3 regions of the Aeromonas enteropelogenes genome follow, and region 1 is predicted to be linked to each of the others. Evidence: riboswitches for the same ligand, from Rfam matches in the RefSeq annotation. Region 1 holds a riboswitch; each other region holds the start of a gene.
The links. A riboswitch is a leader RNA that binds a small molecule or an ion and turns the genes downstream of it on or off. The one in region 1 is predicted to bind cyclic di-GMP.

Region 1 (2,263 bases):
GGAGATCCACTTCTCGGTGGTAGAGAGCAAGCTCGCCGTTTACAGCGACGTGCGTCTGCTGCGCCGGGTGCTGCAAAACTTCCTCACCAATGCGTTTCGCTACAATCCGGGCGGCCGGGTGCTGCTCGGTTGTCGCCGGGTGGGGGACAAGGTGCGCATCGAAGTGTGGGACAACGGTCCCGGCATTCCGCAGGACAAGCAGGAAGCGATCTTCGACGAGTTTTCCCGCCTCGATCACTCCCGCACCACCCGGGAGCAAGGGCTTGGATTGGGGCTAGCCATCGCCCGCGGCATCTCGCTGGTACTGGGTCATCAGCTCACATTGCGCAGCTGGCCGGGAGCTGGCTCGGTGTTTGCCATCACCCTCAATCAGGCGACCCGCCCGGTCACGCCCCAGTTGCCGGTGGCGCCCGTGGTGCGCGACAGCCAACTGGAGGGGGTGCGGGTCCTCTGCATCGACAACGAGCGGGATATTCTGGTGGCGATGGCCTCCCTGCTGGAACGCTGGGGCTGCGAGGTGCGTTGTGCTCTCAATCAGAGCGAGGCCGAGGGGATAGTGGCGGAGGGCTTCGTGCCGAGGCTGGTGCTCTCCGATTACCACCTGGATGACGACAAGACGGGATTGCAGGCACTGGATGGGCTGCAGCAGGCTCATGGGGACCATATCGGTGGCATCATCATCAGCGCCGATCGCAAGAGCGAATTGCAGGCGCAGATCCGCGAGCAGGGTTATGGCTACATCAGCAAGCCGGTCAAACCGCTCAAGTTGCGTGCCCTGATGAACAGCCTTTTATTGCCGCCGCAGTGAGCAGGCTCACAAAATTAATCAAATCATGAAACTGTTCGGTGCGATATGAAGGGGCGGGAATGGCGAGGATTGCCGCATCAATCCTCACCAAATCATGCTTTTTGCCAAACCTGAGTCCCATCTCCTGTCATTTCTGCTAGGTAGCGGTCCGGATTGCCCCCCTCTATAGTCGGGGGGCGATTTTTTATGTCGCGAATGAAGTGTGTTAAGGGCAAACCGATTGAAAAATCGGGACGCAAAGCTTCCGGTCTAAGGGTCAGCAGTACCTAAGATAGCGGGGCCACCACAGGTCGTTGTGCTCCTTTTGCCAAGGAGGAGCTGCTGTCTGCATTACCTGTCAGGGGCGTCGCCCTTTTCGTTGCAAACATAACGAGATAGGGAAATACAACAATGCCAAGTCCAAAACCAACCATGCTGGCTCTCGCGGTCGGTCTCTTCTGTGCATCTTCCGCCTACGCCGCGCCGCCCGGCAAAGCCACCATCGGCTGGGGTCCCACCAAGTTTTCCATCATCGAAGTGGATCAGGCCGCGACCTCCTACAACAACCTGGTCAAGGTGAAGGATGCCGCCGATGTCGAGGTGAACTGGAATCTCTGGAGCGGTGATCTGGGCCAGACCGCCAAGGTCCTGCTCGATGGCCAGGAGGTGTGGTCCGGCCCCTCCGCTGCGTCCGGCAGCGCCACCTTCAAGGTGAAAAAAGGGGGGCGTTACCAAATGCAGGTGGCTCTATGCAACGCCGATGGCTGTACCCTCTCCGACAAGAAGGAGATAGTGGTGGCCGATACCGACGGCAGCCACCTGGCCCCGCTCAAGACGTCACTGCAGGAGAACAACAAGCCTTACGCCAACAAGTCCGGCAAGGTGGTCGGTACCTACTATGTGGAGTGGGGCGTCTATGGCCGCAAGTTCACAGTGGACAAGATCCCGGCCCAGAACCTGACGCACATCCTCTACGGCTTTACCCCCATTTGCGGCGGGGATGGCCTCAACGACAGCCTCAAGGAGATCGAAGGAAGCTTCCAGGCGCTGCAACGGGCCTGTGCCGGCCGCGCTGACTTCAAGGTGGCGATCCACGATCCCTGGGCTGCCGTCCAGATGCCGCAAAGCGGCCTGACCGCCCACGATGAGCCCTACAAGGGCAACTTCGGTGCCCTGATGGCACTCAAGCAGGCCTACCCGGATCTGAAGATACTGCCGTCCGTGGGGGGCTGGACCCTCTCCGATCCCTTCTACTTCCTCGGTGACAAGACCAAGCGCGACACCTTCGTCGCCTCGGTGAAGGAGTTCCTGCAGACCTGGAAATTCTTCGACGGCGTGGATATCGACTGGGAGTATCCGGGTGGCCAGGGTGCCAACCCGAAACTCGGCAGCCCGACCGATGGTGCCACCTATGTGGCCCTGATGAAGGATCTGCGCGCCATGCTCGACGAGCTGGAAGCCCAGACGGGTCGCAAG
Region 2 (2,263 bases), 450 kb from region 1:
GGTGTTACAGCATGCTGATGCTGGCGGTGAGCTGGCTGCTCAACCCCGAGCTGGAGGGGTTGGCAAGGGGACACCTGTTCCAGTGGACAGGTGTGATGATGACCGGCATCTGCCTGCTGCAGTTCTCCGTCAGCATCTTCATCGACAGCCACTACGACAAGAGCATGGCCCGCAGCTTCATCTGGTGTGTCTGGTATCCCCTGATCTACTGGCTGCTCAATCTGGTGACTGTGATCGTCGCCGTGCCCAAGGCCATTTTGCGCCGCCGTGGTCAGTTGGCGGTCTGGGAAAGTCCCGACAGAGGAGAGTCGTTCCGTGACAAAGCATAAGCTGGCGCAGGAGATGATCATCCGCAATGGCACCCGGCGTAGCTGGCGTTACCGTATGCGGGATATGTTGATCCTGCTGGTGACCTGGAGTGGCTGGCTGTTTCTGGTGCTGCAGCCTTGGTTCAGCTACCTGGAGACGGGGGCGGAGGGAAACTTCATCGGCTCGCTCGATATGGTGGAGGTGGGGCAGCTGTTTCTGGCGCTGCTGTTCGGCATCTTCCTGCTGATCCACTCCTGGGCCAAATACAACAAGTTGTTGTACCGCCTGATGCGAAAGCGGGCGGCGCAACAGGACAAGTAAGTGAGAGGGGCCATGGGCCCCTCCGCCATTTTTGCGATTCATCAATGGCGGGCTCAAGGCCTGTTCACTGAATTATTGTTGTCGCCTTGCTACTGACCTGTGTTGCCTGGCCGCAACCACTGCCGGTTAAAAACGTCCTTGGGGTATTGGCGAGATATCGCCTTGCAATGGGACGACGCTGTTTCCTCTTCATGCCCCATTTCGCTGCTTATTATCACTCGAATTAATCACTCAAGATAAAGTGCGGCATAGCCGAGAATTAGTGGTCTTTTATTATGCCTGTAAGGGCAAAAGATAGCTTGTTGATACATTTATTATTATTGTTGATTAATAATTGTGCTTTGGCACAATGAATTTCATAGCCACTCCCGATGTGAGTCGGGTTCGGAAAGCCACAGATCTCCGTTTGCGAGATAGCTGGGCCGCACAAGGAAAGGTGTCGGCGTCATGGCCACCCTGATTACCCTCGAAGTTACTACAGAGGTGAGTCAGTCACTCTGCTCACCAGGCAGTATCGGTCACATCTGTCTATCTGCTTGAACGCTCAAGAGCGATGCTGCCCTCGTTTGTCATGGGGGAGTGTGTCGAATGAATAGTTATTTCTGGTTGTTGGCCCTGTGCCCTCTGCTGGCCTGTGCCAATGAAGTGGATCGCCAGCGGGAGGCCTGGGTACTCCAGGCCCGGGCTGGGAATCTCGAGTCTGCAGCAAAGGGACTCGATGCCCTCTACCGCCAATCCGGTGATCGCAAGGTGCTCGATGATCTGATCGCCGTGCAGCTCTGGCGCGGGGATCGCAAGGGGGCGCTGGCTGCCTGTGCCCCCTGTGATTTCAAGCCCATCGCCAACAGCACTCTGGAAGGGGTGGCCCGCGCCGCCCGGGACGAGGGGCGCTATTTTGAAGCCATCAGCTACTACAGCATCCTGCAAAGGCGCGATCCCGCCAATCCCGACGGCTGGCTCGGGCTGCTTCTGACCGCCAGCGATCAGGGCAATCACGAGTTGGCTCGTCAGGTGGCCGATCAATATGAAGCCCGTTTTGGTCGCGATCGCGCCATTCTCGACGCCCGCATCAATGCGGCCCGCCAGCAGGACGACGCCATGGGAGAGTTGCTGGCCCGTCAGCAGTGGCTCGAGCTGGAGCCCGGCAATCCCGATCAGGTGCTGGCGCTCTATCGGGTGGCGGTCAGTCTGGGCGCCGGTCCGGCTGCGGTCGATCTGATGGAGCGTCATCCCGCCCTGTTCAAGCCGGTGGACAGGCTCTGGCTCGACTATTACCAGGCAACCAACCTGCTGCGACATTCAACCCAGGGAGGGGAGCCTGCCCAGATCCGCCGATCCCTCACGCAAGCCCTGCGACTACAGGAGGGGCTGGTTGTCCGCGCCCCCCCTGATCATGTGCTCCACATCAGCGCCCGGCGGGATCGGGTGGTGACCCTGGTTGCACTCGGCGAGTTTGAACGGGCAGAGCGGGAGTCCGCCATCCTGCAAGGTGAAGGGCCGCTTCCCGACTATGTGCAGGAGGCGCGCGCCGATGCCCTGGCCGGGCTGGGGAGAACGGCTGAGGCTTCGGCTCTCTATGAACGTCTTGCCACTCCCGCGCGGGAGAAAGACAGAGAGTTGCTGGAGAAGCGTT
Region 3 (2,263 bases), 470 kb from region 1:
GTCTACCGAGGAGATCCAGGGCACTATCGCCCAGTTGCAACAGCGGGCGGTGAGTGCGGCCGACGCCATGGACACCAGCCGCAAGCTGGCGGAGAGCAGCGTCAACCAGTCCGAGAAGGCAGGCCAGGACCTCTCCCTCATCGTCAACCACATCCAGCACGTGAGCGACATGGCGACCCAGATCGCCACCGCCGCCGAACAGCAGAGCATGGTGGCCGAAGACATGAACCGCAACGTCAGCGGCATCAACGACTCGGCACTGGAGATGTCGCAATCTGCCTCCCAGCTGGCCCAGGAGAGCGAACTGCTGGCCGGTCTCTCCCGCAGCCTGGACGAACGGCTCGCCGTGTTCAAACTCGGCCACGCCAGCGAACAGAGCCCGTTGCCCATGCAGATGCCATCACCGCGCCAGAGCGAATCCCCCCGGGTTCACCACTGATCCGTCTTGCTCTGTCGCACCCCATCCCCTGACCACGAAGGTGGCAGGGGATTTTTTTATTGATAAAAAATGCCAAATTTTCGCATCTTATCGACAGAATGGGCGAGATTCAGAAAATCACGCTGCTTATTTATACATTTAAAAACATATAGTTGAGTGAAAAACCAACGCCAGAAAGGTCAAGCTGTAAAGATTTACACTTAATAATTTAATCAAAATTAGTCATGATAATTTTGTCGCCAAACGCGACACCATGACCCTTTCTGTAGTCATTTGGCAAACTGGCTGAAAAGTCAGGACGCAAAACTTCCGGTCTAAAGACGTTCGTCCAGGATAGCGGGGTTGCCACACCCAGGTGTGCCCGGGGATTCCCCTGCCAACGTGACTGCCCACATCTATCGATCAGAGGAATGTATGGCAGCAACCATCCGATTCAACCACATCGCCGCCGCCCTGACGCTGCTCGCCAGCGGCAGCGTGCTGGCCCACGGCTACATCAGCCAACCGGAATCGCGCAACGCCCTGTGCAAGAGCGGCGGCAACAGCCAGTGCGGCGCCGTGCAGTGGGAACCCCAGAGCCTGGAGGCCTCCTCCGGCTTCCCGGACGGCGGCCCGGCAGATGGGCAGATTGCTGCCGCCGGCCATCCCCAGTTCGGCGAACTCAACGCCCAGACCAGCGATCGCTGGACCCGCCGCGACGTGCAGGCCGGCCCCTTTTCCATCAGCTGGACCTTCACCGCCAATCATGTGACCCGCAACTGGCGTTACTATCTGACCAAACAGGATTGGAACCCGAACCAGCCGCTGACCCGCGACGCCTTCGAGCTCACCCCCTTCTGCGTCATCGACGGCAACATGGTGCAACCGCCCAAGCAGGTCACCCATCAGTGCATCCTGCCGGAGCGCACCGGTTACCAGATCATTCTCGGGGTGTGGGAAGTGGGTGATACCGCCAACAGCTTCTACAACCTGATCGATGCCAACTTCAAGGGCGGTACCCAGCCACCGCTGGCGTGGAACCAGGGCGGCACCATCTACCCCTCCATCGATCTGGCGGCCGGCGACAAGGCCAGAACCCGGGTATTCGATGCCAACGGCGAGCGCACCGATCTGCAGACCGAGCTGACCATCGCCAGCGCGGAGCAAGGCCAGAAGAACAATTGGGCCCACGCCCTGGCCGGCAAGATCAACTCTGAGCAGAGCCTGATCCGTGCCGGCCAGCAGGGGACAGATGGCCAGTTCAACCCCGTCTACGGCCAGAACCCCGTCTACCTCAAGGCGGGCAGCGCTCTGGAGCGGGTCGAGATCCAGCTTGAGCAGTTGCAGCCGCCGGTTGGCAACGACATCAGCGTCAGCGGTCTGGCGAGCGAATACCAGCTCGACAACGGCAAGGCGATCCTCGATTTCACCATCACCGCCCAGGGGGATCTCGCCGTCACCAGCACCCTCTACGACCACGGTGGTGTCGCCAAAGGCCAGTCCAGCGCCGACATCAAAGACAGCAGCCAGGGCTTCACCATGACTCTGGAAGGGCTGAGTGCCGGTCATCACCAGCTGGTGATCAAGGGCACCCCGAAAAATGGCGGTACCCCGCTCCAGCAGACTCTGGACCTGATGTTCAAGGATCCCGCTGCCGGCGGCGCTCATGACTTCACCTTTCCGGAGGGGCTCAAGTCCTACACCGACGGTACCAGGGTGCTGCAACCCAAGAACGGCAAGGTCTACCAGTGCAAACCCTTCCCCTACAGTGGCTGGTGCAGCCAGTGGGCTGCCAACGCGACCCAGTATGAGCCGGGCACCGGCTCCCACTGGCAGGATGCCTGG

Region 2: another riboswitch for cyclic di-GMP. It lies ahead of pgaA (poly-beta-1,6 N-acetyl-D-glucosamine export porin PgaA); the one in region 1 lies ahead of LA321_RS11055 (glycosyl hydrolase family 18 protein).
Region 3: another riboswitch for cyclic di-GMP. It lies ahead of gbpA (N-acetylglucosamine-binding protein GbpA); the one in region 1 lies ahead of LA321_RS11055 (glycosyl hydrolase family 18 protein).

Annotation. Positions count from the first base shown of each region.
Region 1 is NZ_CP083625.1:2,340,600-2,342,862, forward strand. Features, by position in the region: gene LA321_RS11050 (hybrid sensor histidine kinase/response regulator) at 1-808, shown strand, start outside; cyclic di-GMP riboswitch class I at 1,009-1,096, shown strand; gene LA321_RS11055 (glycosyl hydrolase family 18 protein) at 1,199-2,263, shown strand, end outside.
Region 2 is NZ_CP083625.1:1,892,495-1,894,757, forward strand. Features, by position in the region: gene pgaC (poly-beta-1,6-N-acetyl-D-glucosamine synthase) at 1-329, shown strand, start outside; gene LA321_RS08905 (hypothetical protein) at 316-630, shown strand; cyclic di-GMP riboswitch class I at 982-1,060, shown strand; gene pgaA (poly-beta-1,6 N-acetyl-D-glucosamine export porin PgaA) at 1,219-2,263, shown strand, end outside.
Region 3 is NZ_CP083625.1:1,873,006-1,875,268, reverse strand. Features, by position in the region: gene LA321_RS08860 (methyl-accepting chemotaxis protein) at 1-439, shown strand, start outside; cyclic di-GMP riboswitch class I at 705-789, shown strand; gene gbpA (N-acetylglucosamine-binding protein GbpA) at 854-2,263, shown strand, end outside.